Regions from separate parts of the Pseudarthrobacter sp. rb genome, predicted to be linked through region 1. Evidence: riboswitches for the same ligand, from Rfam matches in the RefSeq annotation. Region 1 holds a riboswitch; the other holds the start of a gene.
What was found. Region 1 has a riboswitch for glycine ahead of gcvP (aminomethyl-transferring glycine dehydrogenase). Riboswitches for the same ligand answer to the same signal wherever they lie in the genome.
Positions count from the first base shown of each region.

Region 2: it holds a riboswitch for glycine, as region 1 does, so the genes downstream of both, gcvP (aminomethyl-transferring glycine dehydrogenase) here and gcvP (aminomethyl-transferring glycine dehydrogenase) in region 1, are expected to answer to the same signal.

Region 1 is NZ_JBWJAR010000032.1:17,961-26,741, forward strand. Features, by position in the region: gene purU (formyltetrahydrofolate deformylase) at 34-900, opposite strand; gene cycA (D-serine/D-alanine/glycine transporter) at 975-2,486, opposite strand; glycine riboswitch at 2,641-2,738, opposite strand; glycine riboswitch at 3,052-3,151, shown strand; gene gcvP (aminomethyl-transferring glycine dehydrogenase) at 3,304-6,156, shown strand; gene gcvT (glycine cleavage system aminomethyltransferase GcvT) at 6,166-7,278, shown strand; gene gcvH (glycine cleavage system protein GcvH) at 7,325-7,708, shown strand; gene glyA (serine hydroxymethyltransferase) at 7,705-8,781, shown strand, end outside.
Region 2 is NZ_JBWJAR010000027.1:767-7,835, forward strand. Features, by position in the region: gene gcvT (glycine cleavage system aminomethyltransferase GcvT) at 459-1,607, opposite strand; gene gcvP (aminomethyl-transferring glycine dehydrogenase) at 1,620-4,466, opposite strand; glycine riboswitch at 4,659-4,756, opposite strand; gene ACWRN3_RS21440 (TetR/AcrR family transcriptional regulator) at 4,849-5,385, opposite strand; gene ACWRN3_RS21445 (MFS transporter) at 5,469-7,025, shown strand.

The DNA of each region.
Region 1 (8,781 bases):
GTGCGGGCGCCGGCCGCGTGGATGGGCCGGCAACTAGCGCAGGATGACCGTCCGGTTGCCGGAGAGGACTATCCGTCCTTCAGCGTGCCAGCGGACGGCATTCGTGAGCGCCTTGCATTCGGCGTCGCGGCCAACCGTGACCAGGTCCGAGGCGGAGTACGTGTGGTCCACCTCGATGACCTGCTGGGAGATGATGGGCCCCTCGTCCAGCTCCGAGTTGACGTAGTGGGCTGTGGCGCCCACCGTTTTGACGCCCCGCTCGTAGGCCTGGTGGTAGGGCTTGGCACCCTTGAAGCTGGGCAGGAACGAGTGGTGGATGTTGATGGCCTTGCCACTGAGGCGGGTGGTGGCCTCGTCGCTGAGCACCTGCATGTAGCGGGCCAGCACCACCAACTCCACAGCGTAGTGGTCCACCAGGCCCAGCAGCCGCTCCTCGGCATCGGCCTTGGTTTCCGGCGTCACAGGGATGTGGTGGAACGGAACGCCGTGCCACGCCGCAAGCGGTTCCAGGTCCGGGTGGTTGGACACCACGGCGGCGATCTCCACGGGCAACTCACCACTCCGGGCGCGGAACAGGAGGTCGTTGAGGCAGTGCTCGTACTTTGAGACCATCACCAGGATGGGCTGCTTGCGTCCGTGGCGTTCCAGGCGCCAGTCCATCTGCCACTCCTGGGCCACCTGACCGAAACCGGCCCGGAGGCGGCCAAGGTCCAGCTCAACCCGCGAGGTGACGTGGATTCGCATGAAGAACCGGCCGCTTTCCGTGTCGCCGAACTGCTTGATGTCCACGATGTAGCATTCCTGTTCCAGCAGGTATGCCGCCACAGCCTGGACAATGCCAAGGGCATCCGGGCAATGGAACGTCAGCACGAATTCCCGGCCCGTTTCGTGGGCTGCCACAGCCTGCAGCTGGCCGGCTTCAGAAGTCCCAGGTTCGGATTCGCTCAGCTCAGACGCGCGGGCCTCCGCGGCGATCACCGTTTGACCCGCTCTTCCCCCGCTTCTGCGGCGGCACCCGTACGGACAGCCTTGCCGGATGCGGCGTCGGTGAAGTCCTGGTCTGCCTGCAGTTCAGCCTGGAACGTGGCGAAACGGGCCTGGTGTGCGGGCCGGCGGCGGAGGACGAACCATGCGGTGCCCAGCAGGATGAACCACACCGGAGTGACCAGCAGGGCAACCAGGGTGTCCGGCTGGGTGGTGAGGGTCCAGATCACGAAGGCGAAGAAGGCGAAGACCACCCAGACCATGGCAACACCGCCGGGCATCTTGAACTTGGATGCTTCATGCAGGTGCGGCCGGCGGCGGCGGAAGGCGATGTAGCTGGCCAGGATGATGGACCAGACAAAGACGAAGCAGACGGCGGAGACCGTGGTCACCATGTCGAAGGCCTTGCCCACGTCCTGGCCCGCATACATGAGGACGACGCCGGACAGCAGCAGCACGCAGGAGAGGAACAGTGCGTTCTGGGGCACCTTCCGCCGGGACAGTTTGCCAAAGACGTCGGGTGCGTCGCCTTCCTGGGCAAGGCCGAAGACCATGCGGGACGTCGAGTAGATGCCGGAGTTCGCGGAGGACATCGCGGAGCTCAGCACCACGAGATTGACCACGGTGGCCGCGGCGCCCAGGCCTGCCAGGGAGAACATGGCGATGAAGGGGCTGTGACCGGCCCTGAACTCGGTCCAGGGGGTGACGGCCATCAGGATGATGAGGGCGCCCACGTAGAAGAGGAGCACGCGGATGGGGATGGAGTTGATGGCCTTGGGAAGGTTCCGCTCCGGGTTCTTGGCCTCGGCGGCGGTGGTGCCCACCAGTTCGATGCCCACGAACGCGAAAACGGCGATCTGGAAGCCGGCCACGAAGCCCATGAACTCGTTCGGGAAGAATCCGCCGTGGCTCCACAGGTTGGTGAAGGTGGCAGGGCCGGCGTCGGACTGGAAACCGGTGAAGATCATGAACAGGCCAACGATGATCAGGGCAGCAATGGCAATGATCTTGATGAGTGCGAACCAGAACTCCGTTTCGCCGAACGCCTTCACGGTGGTGAGGTTCAGCAGGAGCAGGATGGCCACGGTGGCCAGGCCGGGAATCCAGAGGGGCAGTCCGGGCCACAGCTCTTTGGAGTAGCCCGCGATGGCGATGACGTCGGCAATGCCGGTGATGACCCAGCAGAACCAGTAGGTCCAGCCTGTGAAGAAGCCGGCCCATGGACCCAGCAGGTCAGCGGCAAAGTCGCTGAAGGACTTGTAGTTGAGGTTGCTGAGCAGCAGTTCACCCATGGCACGCATGACGAAGAACAGCATGAAGCCGATGATCATGTACACGAAGATCACCGAGGGGCCGGCCGCCGAGATGGTCTTGCCTGAGCCCATGAACAGGCCAGTGCCGATTGCACCGCCGATGGCGATCAGTTGGATGTGGCGGTTGCTGAGCTGCCGCTCCAGGTGCGGGGCTCCGCCGCCGGGGGACGTCGGGGAATGGGTCGTCATTGAGGAACTCCATCGTTCGAGCGGCACCCGGGGTGTCGCAAAGATTGGATTTCCTCCCCGCTCTGTCTGGGACCTGAGAGTTTCCACATGCCGGCATGGGCGTGCTTGCACCGTCGGTGAGCCAGGACAGGGCCCGGCTGCTTTCCAGAGTTGCCTCACCGCGGCGGTACGTGGGCCTGAGAGTTTCCTGGGGAGGGTTTGCTCCTACGGCGCCTGCTGAACGTACCGGCAGGGCTCTCCCGCCGCAGGTCAAAAGCGTTTGCTTGCTAAATCAGTGTTCAGTTGTCGGAGGGCATCCATCCCAGGCGCGGTAATGCGCAGAATGGATTGTGGGGCCTCCGGTGATCCCGGCCGGCGAACAGAGCACCCAGCAGCTTTGGGCCAGTTCCGCTGTCCGGCCGGATCACGGGGTTCAGTGTGGCGTCCGTCACGGACAAAAGTCAAACCCGGCGTTACGCCATCCACGTAACGCTCTGGAGCCCCAATTCATGACGGACCGATTTGCTCCCCGGCCCGCTTTGCCGGTAACCTGTGAGCCGAATCACCCACATTTCAATATGCCTTTCGAGCTGTGGCGGGAGAGTTCTCCCGGCCATCACCGGGCAGGCGCCGTAGGAGCAAATCCTCCCCAGGAATCTCTCAGGCCCATGTACCGTCACGGCGAGGCGACTCTGGAAAGCAGTGCTGCTCCGGCAGCACTCACCGACGGTGCAAGCAGGCCCTGATGGGTTTGCGGAATCTCTCAGGTCCAATACAGAGCGGGGAGGGACCCGATCCATGCCGTGCCACCCGTGGCCGGCCAAACCTGGAGTTCCTCATGACGATTCAATCCCTTCCGTCTGCCTTTGCAGACCGGCATATCGGTGCACGCCGCCAGGCTGACGTGGACACCATGCTCAAGGCCGTTGGCTACGACAGCGTTGATGGACTGGTGGACATCGCCGTTCCCAACTCAATCCGCCAGTCCAAGCCCCTTGCGCTCAAAGACGCGCTGAGCGAGGTTGAGGTGCTTGCGGAACTGCGCAGGCTCGCCGCCAAGAACAAGACCGCCGTACAGATGATCGGCCAGGGCTACTACGACACCATCACGCCCGCCGTCATCCGCCGGAATGTCCTCGAGGCCCCGGCCTGGTACACCGCCTACACCCCGTACCAGCCCGAGATTTCCCAGGGCCGGCTCGAGGCACTCCTGAACTTCCAGACCATGGTCCAGGACCTGGTGGGCCTGCCCATCGCCAACGCCTCCCTGCTCGATGAAGCCACCGCCGTGGCCGAAGCCGTCCTCATGATGCGCCGCGCCAACAAGAACAAGGACGTCCGCGACGGCAAGACCGTCCTGGACGCCGACGTCCTGCCGCAGACCATCGCCATCGTCAAGGGCCGCGCCGAGGCGCTCGGCTTCGAGGTTGAGGTCGCCGACCTGTCCAAGGGCCTGCCCGACGGCGCAATCAACGGCATCGTGCTCCAGCAGCCGGGCGTCTCCGGCCGCGTTTTCAGCCACGCCGGCGTCATCGCCGAAGCAAAGGAGCGCGGCGCGCTGGTGACGGTGGCCGCTGACCTGCTGGCACTGACCCTGATCACCCCTCCAGGCGAGCAGGGTGCCGACATCGCCGTCGGCTCCACCCAGCGTTTCGGTGTCCCGCTGTTCTTCGGCGGCCCGCACGCCGCATACATGGCAGTGGCCAAGGGCCTGGAACGTTCCATGCCGGGCCGCCTGGTGGGCGTATCCAAGGACGACGCCGGCCTCCCGGCTTACCGCCTGGCGCTGCAGACCCGCGAGCAGCACATCCGCCGCGAGAAGGCCACGTCCAACATCTGCACCGCGCAGGCCCTGCTGGCCATCGTTTCCTCCTTCTACGCCGTCTACCATGGCCCCGACGGGCTGAAGGCCATTGCCGAGCGCGTCCACAACAACGCACGCGCCCTCGCCACCACGCTCAAGATCGCAGGCCGGGAACTGGCCTCCGAGACGTTCTTCGATACGGTCACGGTTTCCGTCCCGGGCAAGGCCGCCAAGGTCATCACCGCTGCTGAAGCACGCGGCATCAACCTGCGCCACATTGATGACGACACCATCGGCGTGTCCGTGGATGAAACCACGACGCCGGAAATCCTGTCTGCGATCGCCGTCGCCTTCGGTGCCGGCCCCGTAGTGGACGCTGCGGGCTTCGACCTGCCGTCCGGGGTGCTCCGCTCCTCTGAGTTCATGCAGCACCCGGTGTTCAACACCCACCGGTCCGAAACCCAGCTCCTGCGCTACATCCGCAGGCTCTCCGACCGCGACCTGGCGCTGGACCGCACCATGATCCCGCTGGGCTCGTGCACCATGAAGCTGAACGCCACCGCAGAGATGGAAGCCATCTCCTGGCCGGAGTTCGCCTCCATCCACCCCTTCGCCCCCGAGTCCCAGACCAAGGGCTGGCGTGAACTGATCAGTGGCCTGGAAGCCGACCTGGCGGAAATCACCGGCTACGACCAGGTGTCGCTGCAGCCGAACGCCGGCTCCCAGGGCGAGCTCGCCGGCCTGCTGGCCATCCGCGGCTACCACCACTCCCGCGGCGAAGAGCAGCGCAACGTCTGCCTGATCCCCGCTTCCGCCCACGGCACCAACGCCGCCTCTGCGGTCCTGGCCGGAATGAAGGTCGTCGTCGTTGCCACGGCCGCGGACGGAACGATCGACCACGAGGACCTGTACGCGAAGATCGAGGCGAACAAGGACGTCCTCTCGGCGATCATGATCACCTACCCGTCCACCCACGGCGTCTACGACGCGGACGTGACCGAGATCTGCGAGGCTGTCCACGCGGCCGGCGGCCAGGTCTACGTTGACGGTGCGAACCTGAATGCCCTGGTGGGCCTGGCCCAGCCCGGCAAGTTCGGCGGCGACGTCTCCCACCTGAACCTGCACAAGACCTTCTGCATCCCCCACGGCGGCGGCGGACCCGGCGTTGGACCGGTCGCGGCCAAGGCACACCTGGCGCCGTTCATGCCCGGCGACGCCAACAAGGCAGCGCATGAGGAAGGCCACGGCGTGGCCATCAGCGCCTCGAACTTCGGTTCCGCCGGTGTCCTGCCGATCTCCTGGGCGTACGTGAAGCTCATGGGCGGGGAGGGACTGACCGAGGCCACCAAGGCAGCCCTGCTCGCAGCGAACTATGTTGCCGTGCGCCTGAACGAGTACTTCCCGGTGCTCTACACCGGCGAAGGCGGCCTCGTGGCGCACGAATGCATCCTGGACCTGCGCGACCTCACTGCCAAGACCGGTGTCACGGCCGAGGACGTGGCCAAGCGCCTCATCGACTTCGGTTTCCATGCCCCCACCCTGGCGTTCCCGGTGGCAGGCACCCTGATGGTGGAGCCCACCGAGTCCGAGGACCTGGCCGAGATCGACCGCTTCATCGAGGCCATGATCACCATCCGCAAGGAAATCGACCAGGTGGCCAACGGCGACTTCTCTGTCCAGGATTCCCCGCTGCGCAACGCACCCCACACCGCGTCCGCCGTCGTGAACTCCGAATGGACCCGCCAGTACAGCCGCGAGCAGGCCGTCTTCCCCGTCCACCACCTGAAGCAGGACAAGTACTTCCCGCCGGTGGGCCGGATCGACGGCGCCGGTGGAGACCGGAACCTGATCTGCTCCTGCCCGCCGCTGTCCGAGTTCGAAAACTAAGGATCCCCCGTGACTGAGAACTACACGGCTCTCTACGAAGAGCACAAAAAGCTTGGCGCCTCCTTCACCGACTTCGGTGGCTGGCAGATGCCGCTCAAATACAGCTCCGAACTGGCAGAACACCACGCCGTGCGCAAAGCCGCCGGTCTGTTCGACCTCTCCCACATGGGCGAAGTCTGGGTCACCGGACCCCAGGCCGGCGCCTTCCTGGACTACGCCCTGGTGGGCAAGTTGTCCGCCATCGCGGACGGCAAAGCCAAGTACTCGCTGATCTGCAATGAGGACGGCGGCATCATCGACGACCTCATCACCTACCGGTTCGGCGATGAGAAGTACCTGGTGGTCCCAAACGCCGGCAACGCCCCCACCGTGGCCGCCGCCCTCGCCGAGCGCGCAGCCAACTTCGATGTGACGGTGGAGGACGCTTCGGCGGCAACCTCGCTCGTCGCAGTCCAGGGACCCAAGGCCGAGGCCACCCTGCTCAAACTCACGGATGAGTCCCAGCACGCCCTGGTCACCGACCTGAAGTATTACGCGTTCAACGAAGTCACCGTAGCCGGCCACGATGTCATCCTGGCCCGCACCGGCTACACCGGTGAAGACGGCTTTGAACTCTTCCTCCCGAATGAAGGCGCCGCTTCCCTATGGGAGTCCGTGGCCCAGGCCGGGGAAGAGTTCGGCATTGTCCCCTGCGGCCTCGCATCCCGCGATTCGCTCCGCCTTGAAGCAGGCATGCCGCTGTACGGGAACGAGCTCTCCCTCGAGCGTTCACCGTTCGACGCCGGCCTTGGCCCCGTGGTGGCGCTTAAGTCCAAGGAAGGTGACTTCGTGGGCCGGGCAGCACTGGAGGCGGCCAAGGAGTCCGGCTCCAAGCGCAAGCTCGTCGGCCTGAAAGGTCACGGCCGGCGCGCCGGCCGTTGCGGCTACCCCGTCCTCAAGGACGGCAACGTGGTGGGCGAAGTGACCTCCGGCCAGCCGAGCCCCACCCTGGGCTACCCTGTCGCTCTGGCCTATGTCGACGTCGAGCACGCCGAGCTGGGCACCGCACTGGACGTGGACCTGCGCGGCAAGGCTGAGCCCTTCGAAGTCGTCGCACTGCCCTTTTACAAGCGCCAGAAATAACCCCGCGCTCCCGCTTCTTTGCACTCCAAACTTAAGGAAAAACACCATGGCTAAAGTTGCCGCTGAACTGAAGTACTCCGCCGAGCACGAATGGATCGCCGCTGACGGCTCCGGCCCGTCCGTGGTGGGCGTGTCCGCTGTTGCCGCCGAGGCACTGGGCGACATCGTCTACGTGGACCTGCCCGAAGTTGGCGCCACGGTGACCGCAGGCGAGACCTGTGGCGAGATCGAGTCCACCAAGTCCGTCTCGGACCTGTACTCCCCCGTCACGGGCGAGGTCACGGAAGTCAACGACGACGTGGTCAGCGACCCCGCCGTGATCAATAACGACCCCTACGGCGCCGGCTGGCTCTTCAAAGTCACCGTCACCGAAGAGGGCCCGCTGCTCTCCGCACAGGAATACGCCGAAGCAAACGGCGGCGAACTGTGAGCGGCGCTTCATCCGCCGCGGGCACCGTGGCCTTTGAACAGGTGGTCTCCCCCAGCCTGAACGCAGACCTCTCCGCCCTGGACCCCGAGATTGCGGCAAAGATCGACGACGAACTGGGCCGCCAGCGCGACGGCCTGGAAATGATCGCTTCGGAGAACCACACCGCCGCCGCGGTCATGCAGGCGCAGGGCTCCGTGCTGACCAACAAGTACGCCGAAGGCTACCCGGGCAAGCGTTACTACGGTGGCTGCGAGCATGTGGACGTCATCGAGCAGCTCGCGATCGACCGGGTCAAGGCGCTCTTCGGTGCCGGGTTCGCCAACGTCCAGCCGCACTCCGGAGCCCAGGCCAACGCCTCGGTGATGCACGCGCTGATCAAGCCCGGCGACACCATCATGGGCCTTAACCTGGCCCACGGCGGCCACCTGACCCACGGCATGCGGATCAACTTCTCCGGCAAGCTCTACAACGTGGTTCCGTACCAGGTCCGCGAAGACACCCACACCATAGACATGGCAGAGGTGGAGCGCCTGGCCCAGGAGCACAAGCCGCAGCTCATCGTGGCCGGCTGGTCAGCCTACGCGCGCCAGCTGGACTTCGCTGAGTTCCGCCGCATCGCCGATTCCGTGGGCGCCTACCTCATGGTGGACATGGCGCACTTCGCCGGGCTGGTGGCCGCGGGCCTGCACCCCTCGCCGGTCCCGCACGCCCACGTGGTCACCTCCACGACGCACAAGACCCTTGCCGGTCCGCGCGGCGGCATCATCCTCTCCAACGACCCCGACATCGCCAAGAAGATCAATTCGGCAGTGTTCCCGGGCCAGCAGGGCGGGCCGCTGGAGCACGTCATCGCCGGCAAGGCCGTGGCGTTCAAAATCGTGGCATCCGAGGAATTCAAGGAGCGGCAGGAGCGCGTCCTGGCCGGCGCCCGCATCCTGGCCGAGCGCCTGGTCCAGCCGGACGTCACCGCCAAGGGCATCAGCGTGGTGTCCGGCGGCACCGACGTGCACCTCGTCCTGGTGGACCTGCGCAACTGCGAGCTCGATGGCCAGCAGGCCGAAGACCGGCTAGCC
Region 2 (7,069 bases), on a different contig from region 1:
TGGGCAGGACATCCTCTGCGTGATCGGTCGCGAAGACGCCCGCTAAGCGGACGTGACGCAGTGGCCGGGTTGGGTGCGCGCCTGACCGAATTCCTCCGCGTGCTCGGTCGCGAAGACGCCCGCTAAGCGGACGTGACGCTCCCTTAGACGCACGTCTCCGGAATCCGCCCAGTCGCGAGCAACCGTCACCAAGGCGACAGGGCAAGCATGCAACGCACACGGAGGCGTCAGGACGGGACCAGGAAACACGCACGTAGTCCGCATCCCCCCACTTCCTGTATGCCCCTGCCCCCTGCACCCACGGCGACAAGCCCACAAGGGGCCGGCGGAGCCGGACTTTTCGAAAGCGTGCGTCAAAGCGACGAAGGAGCAGCACGCGTGAAAATGTCCGGTCTGCCGGTCCCGCGGGTGACCAAGGACCCGACGGGCGAATGTGACCACGGCGAGGCACCGAAGGGTTATTTCGCCCGGCGGTAGAACGGGAGGTCGACGACTTCGAAGGGTTCTGCCTTGCCGCGGAGATCGATGTCCAGGGCTGTGCCGGGTGCCGAGTACTCGACGTCGACGTAGGCCATGGCGATCGGGTAGCCGAGGGTGGGCGATGGCTGGCCGGAGGTGACCTCACCGACCGTGGCGCCGTCCTTGAGCACGGGGTAGTGTGCCCGTCCGGCGCGTCGGCCCTGGCCTTTGAGCCCCACGAGGCGGCGGCCGGAGGTGCTGCCGGCGCCGGCTTCCTTCTTTGCTGCCAGCGCAGCCTTGCCAACGAAGTCGCCGTCCTTGGAGAGCGCGACGACGGGGCCCAGGCCTGCAGCGAACGGGTCACCCTGAAGCGACAGTTCGTTGCCGTACAGTGGCATTCCCGCTTCCAGGCGGAGGGAGTCGCGGGAGGCGAGCCCCGCGGGGGTCAGTTCCCCGTCGCCGGCGATGGCGACCAGTGCCTGCCACAGTGCCGGGGCGTCCGCGTTGTCCACGAAGATCTCGAACCCGTCCTCACCGGTATACCCGGTGCGTGCGAGCAGGAGTTCCTTGCCGGCGCCGCCCACCAGGAACGGAACCTCCACGGCGGCGTAGTACTTCAGCTCCGTCACCAGGGAGTGCTGTGCGGCCGGGACCAGGCGCAACAGGAGTTCCTGGGCCTTGGGGCCCTGCACTGCGATCAGCGATGTGCGGGCCGAGGCGTCCTCCACCAGCACATCAAACCCAGCGGCCCGTTCCTGCAGGGCTGCCGCCACCACCGCGGCGTTGCCCGCATTGGGCACCACCAGGAAGACGTCCGTGCCGTCTTCAGCAGCGGGACGGCGGTAGGTGATGAGGTCGTCGATGATGCCGCCGTCCTCACTGCAGATCAGCGAGTACTTGGCCTTGCCCACGGCCATGGCGGACAACTTGCCCACCAGGGCGTAGTCCAGGAAAGCGGCAGCCTGGGGTCCGGTGACCCAGACTTCGCCCATGTGGGAGAGGTCGAACAGACCGGCGGCTTTGCGCACGGCGTGGTGTTCAGCCAGTTCGGAGGTGTACTTCAATGGCATCTGCCACCCGCCGAAGTCGGTGAAGGAGGCGCCAAGCTTTTTGTGTTCGTCGTAAAGGGCGGTGTATTTCTCGGTCACGGTGCCGGTCCTTTAGTTTTCGAACTCTTCGAGCGGCGGGCAGGAGCAGATGAGGTTCCGGTCTCCGGCGGCGCCGTCGATCCGGCCCACCGGCGGGAAGTACTTGTCCTGCTTGTGGTGGGCAGGGAACGCGGCCTGCTCGCGCGGGTAGGCACGGTCCCAGTCGGAGCTGACGACGGCGGCTGCCGTGTGGGGTGCGCGGCGCAGGGGTGAGTCCGCCACGGCAAAGTCGCCGTTGGCCACCTGGTCGATTTCCTTGCGGATGGTGATCATGGCCTCGATGAAGCGGTCTATTTCGGCCAGGTCCTCGGACTCGGTGGGCTCCACCATCAGGGTGCCTGCCACCGGGAACGCCAGGGTGGGGGCGTGGAAGCCGAAGTCGATGAGGCGCTTGGCCACGTCCTCGGCCGTGACGCCTGTCTTGGCGGTCAGGTCGCGCAGGTCCAGGATGCATTCGTGCGCCACGAGGCCGCCTTCGCCGGTGTAGAGCACCGGGAAGTACTCGTTCAGCCGGGCAGCGATGTAATTGGCAGCGAGCAGCGCGGACTTGGTGGCCTCGGTGAGCCCTTCCCCGCCCATCAGCTTCACGTACGCCCAGGAGATCGGCAGGACACCGGCCGAACCGAAGCGGGAAGCTGAGATCGCCACCCCGTGGCCTTCCTCATGCGTTGCCTTGTTGGCGTCGCCGGGCATGAACGGTGCCAGGTGTGCCTTGGCTGCCACGGGTCCGACGCCGGGTCCGCCGCCGCCGTGGGGGATGCAGAAGGTCTTGTGCAGGTTCAGGTGGGAGACGTCGCCGCCGAACTTGCCGGGCTGGGCCAGGCCCACCAGGGCGTTCAGGTTGGCGCCGTCGATGTACACCTGGCCGCCGGCCGCGTGGACCGCGTCGCAGACGTCGCGGACGTCCCCGTCATAGACCCCATGGGTGGAGGGGTAGGTGATCATGATGCAGGACAGGACGTCCTTGTTGGCCTCGATCTTGGCCGTCAGGTCGTCGTGGTCAATCGTGCCGTCAGCGGCCGTGGCCACGACGACGACCTTCATGCCGGCCAGGACGGCGGAAGCGGCATTGGTGCCGTGGGCGGAAGCGGGGATGAGGCAGACGTTGCGCTGGGTATCGCCGTTGGCGCGGTGGTAGCCGCGGATCGCCAACAGCCCGGCCAGTTCGCCCTGGGAGCCGGCGTTGGGCTGGATGGACACCTGGTCGTAGCCGGTGATGGCGGTCAGGTCGGCTTCGAGGTCGGCGATGAGTTCACGCCAGCCTTCGGTCTGGGAGTCCGGGGCGAAGGGGTGGATGGAGGCGAATTCCGGCCAGGAGATGGCTTCCATCTCGGCGGTGGCATTCAGCTTCATGGTGCACGAGCCCAGCGGGATCATGGTGCGGTCCAGCGCAAGGTCCCGGTCCGACAGCTTCCGGATGTAGCGCAGGAGCTGGGTTTCGGACCGGTGCGTGTTGAACACCGGGTGCTGCAGGTAGTCGGAGGAACGTCCGACGGCGGCCTCCAGTCCGAAGCCTTCAGCCGCGGCAACGGAGGCGCCAAAGACGTCCGCGACGTCGGCGACGATGGCCGCCGTCGTGGTTTCATCGAGCGAGATGCCCACGGTATCGGCGTCGACGGGACGCAGGTTGATTCCGCGCGCTTCGGCATCGGCGACAAGCGCGGCAGCGCGTCCGGGGACGCGGACGGTAAGGGTGTCGAAGAAGCTCGTGTGGAGCACCTCCACACCGGCAGCTGCCAGCGAGGCCGCCAGCACCCGGGCGTGGCCGTGAGTCGTTTCCGCAATCGCCTTCAGTCCGTCGGGGCCGTGGTAGACGGCGTACATGGAGGAGACGATGGCCAGAAGGGCCTGCGCGGTGCAGATGTTGGACGTGGCCTTCTCGCGGCGGATGTGCTGCTCGCGGGTCTGCAGCGCCAGGCGGTACGCGGGCACCCCTGCGTCATCCTTGGACACGCCCACCAGGCGGCCGGGCAGTGAACGCTCCAGGCCCTTGCGGACAGCCATGTACGCAGCGTGCGGGCCGCCGAAGAACAGCGGGACACCGAAACGCTGGGTGGAGCCGACGGCGATGTCGGCGCCCTGCTCGCCCGGAGGGGTGATCAGAGTCAGTGCCAGCAGGTCAGCGGCCACGGTGACCAGTGCGCCGCGGTCCTTCGCCGCCGCAATAGAGGCGGACTGGTCCCAGACCCGGCCGGAGGCGCCGGGCTGCTGGAGCACGATGCCGTTGATGTCGCCGTCGGGCAGCCCCTTGGACAGGTCGGCGACCTCAACTTCGAACCCGAGCGCCTCGGCGCGGCCCTTGACGATGGCGATGGTCTGCGGCAGCACGTCGATGTCCAGGACAGTCTTGCCGTCCGCTGCAGGCTTGGTCTTGTTGGAGCGGCGCATGAGCAGCACGGCCTCGGCCACGGCGGTGGCTTCATCGAGGAGGGAGGCGTTGGCGATGGGCAGGCCCACCAGGTCCTGGACCATGGTCTGGAAGTTCAGGAGTGCTTCGAGCCGGCCCTGGGAGATCTCAGGCTGGTACGGGGTGTAGGCGGTGTACCAGGCCGGGGCCTCGAGGATGTTCCGGCGGATCACGGCAGGGGTGATGGTGTCGTAGTAGCCCTGGCCAATCAGTTGCACGGCCGTCTTGTTCTTGGCGGCGAGCCTGCGTAGTTCCGCGAGCACCTCAACTTCACTGAGGGCATCCTGCAGGCGGAGGGCGGTTTCCTGGCGGATGACCTTGGGTACGGCGGTGTCCACCAGTGAATCGACCGTGCCGTAACCCACGGCTTTGAGCATGGTGTCGACGTCGTCCTGGCGGCGTGCGCCAATGTGGCGGTCGACGAAGGTGGTGGAGGCTGGGGTAACCGACACGAAGGAACTCCATTTATTCAGGCGGCGCAGGGTACGCCACAGCTATTCGGGTCCCTCCCCGCTCTGTATTGGACCTGAGAGTTTCCGCGTTCCCTGCCTGGGCAGGACCCGCTTGCACCGTCGGTGAGCACAACAGCCGTTTCGCTTCCCCCAAGGGAGGCCGGACAACTGCCTGCTGCTTTCCAGAGGTGCCTCGCCGCGGCGGTACAGGGGCCTGCGAGATTCCTGGGGAGGATTTGCTCCTACGGCGCCTGCCTGTACTTCCGGCAGAACTCTCCCGCCGCAGATCAAAGGCTATTCATTTGTTGGATCATGACGGCCGGTGACAGCCCTCACAACTCTCCATTGTCCTACGCCACGAGCCCTCCCGGCAAATGGAAAACTACCTGCGGAGCCGTTCCAAGGCGGCCAGGAGTTCCTCCACATCAGCGGCCGCTCCGCCTTCCGGCGCAGGGCCCACGGAAAGCATGGCATTGAAGTACAAACCGTCACCCATATACAGGACAGCCTTGGCCAGGCCGGGCCCCACATCTGCTGCGATCTCGTCCAGCCACCGCTGCTGGATGGCAGCGAACCGGCGGCGCGTCTCTTCATGCGCCACCTCCGCAAGCCGCGTGGCAGCCACGATGACCCGGTCCAGCGGAGTATCCGCCCAGACGGAGGAGCGGATGAAATACGCGGCGGCACCTTCGCCGGCCGAAGCCATCGCGTCGGCGTCCGCCTTGGCCAGCCCCTCCAGGCGGTCAAGCAGCACGGCGATGAGCGCTTCCTTGTTGGGAAAGTGGTAGAGGAGGCCACCTTTGGACACCCCGGCCTTCCGGGCTACGGCGTCGAGGGTTGCAGCACGCTCCCCCACTTCGATCAGCAGGGACTCGAAGGCGTCAAGGACCGCATCACGGGCTACAGGCTTTCGGGGCATGCCTTCCATCATGCCCTCCACCGGCAGGGAAGAAGGAATGCACCCGCTTCGAAACTATACCGTCCAGACGGTACAGTTATTGCATGACGACTTCCCTCAGTCCGGCTCCCACCCAAAGGGACAGCACCGCCGCGCGGCCCCCGTGGCGGGATTGGCTTGCGCTGGGGCTGCTGATGTTTCCCGTGCTGCTGGTGGCAGTGGACAACACCGCCCTGACCTTTGCCCTGCCCGCCATCGCACGCGCCCTGGAACCAACCGGCCTGCAGCTGCTGTGGATCGTGGACGCCTACCCCCTGGTCCTGGCCGGGCTGCTGGTATCAATGGGAAGCCTCGGCGACCGCATTGGGCGGCGGCGGCTGCTGGTCATCGGCAGCCTGGGCTTCGCCGCGCTGTCCGCCGCCACGGCCTTCGCCCCCACCCCGGAGTGGCTGATCGCCGGCCGTGCGGCGCTCGGGTTCTTCGGCGCCATGCTGATGCCGTCCACCCTGTCGCTGATCCGCAACATATTCCCGGAGCCCAACCGCCGGCGGCTTGCGGTGGCCATCTGGGCGGCCGGATTCTCCGGCGGCGCCGCCCTGGGCCCAATTCTCGGTGGATGGCTGGTGGAGCACTTCTGGTGGGGCGCCGTCTTCCTGGTGGCCGTGCCACTCATGCTGCCCCTGCTGGCGCTGGGGCCTGTCCTCATCCCGGAATCCAGGGATCCCGCGCCGGGCAGGGTGGATATCCCAAGCGTCCTGCTCTCCATGCTGGTCATGGTGCCCGTGGTCTACGGCATCAAGTCAGTAGCCACCGAAGGCCCGGGCATGGCAGGGCTGGGCAGCATCGCCTTTGGCGTGGCCATGGGGATCGTGTTCGTGCGCCGCCAGCACCGCCTGCAGCATCCACTGCTGGACATGTCGCTGTTCCGGAACAGGGTGTTCAGCATGGCCATCAGCGCCAACATCCTGGCCCTGTTTTCCTTCAACGGGTTCATCCTTTTCCTTGCCCAGCACCTCCAACTCCTGGAGGGGATGACGCCGTCCGCGGCGGGCATTGCCATGCTCCCGGCCCTGGCAGCCACCGTGGCGGCAGGCCTGGTGGTAGTCCCGTTGGTCCGGAAAGTCCGGCCAGGGTACGTAGTGGCCGCGGGCCTGTCCTTCAGCGCCGTCGGCTACAGCATGGTGGCCTTCGGAAACCATGACGGCGGGCCTTCCCTGCTGCTGGCAGCGCTGCTGGTCCTGGCGCTGGGCGTCGGCACGGCGGAAACCATCTCGAACGACCTCATCCTCGGCTCGGCCCCGCCGGCGAAATCAGGCGCCGCGGCGGCGATTTCCGAGACGGGCTACGAGGTGGGCTCACTGCTGGGAACTGCGGTGCTGGGCTCCATCCTGACCGCGTCCTACCAGCAGAACCTCCGGCTGCCGGCGGGGCTCGAGGCCATGCTGCCCGGAGCCTCACTGCACAACGCCGGGGAGACGTTGGCCGGCGCGGTGGAGGCGGCCGGCCTGTTGCCGGAATCAGTCGCGGGGGCAGTTCGGGATGCCGCGGCCGCGGCGTTCGATTCCGGCGTGCACATCACGGCGGCAATCGGACTGGTACTGATGGCGGCGGCGGCAGTGCTCGCCGCCGTCGTGCTCCGGAAAGTGCCCAAAGCGGCCTAGCAGTACAACGGCAGTGCTGTCCGGGGTAAAAGGAAGGCGTCCTG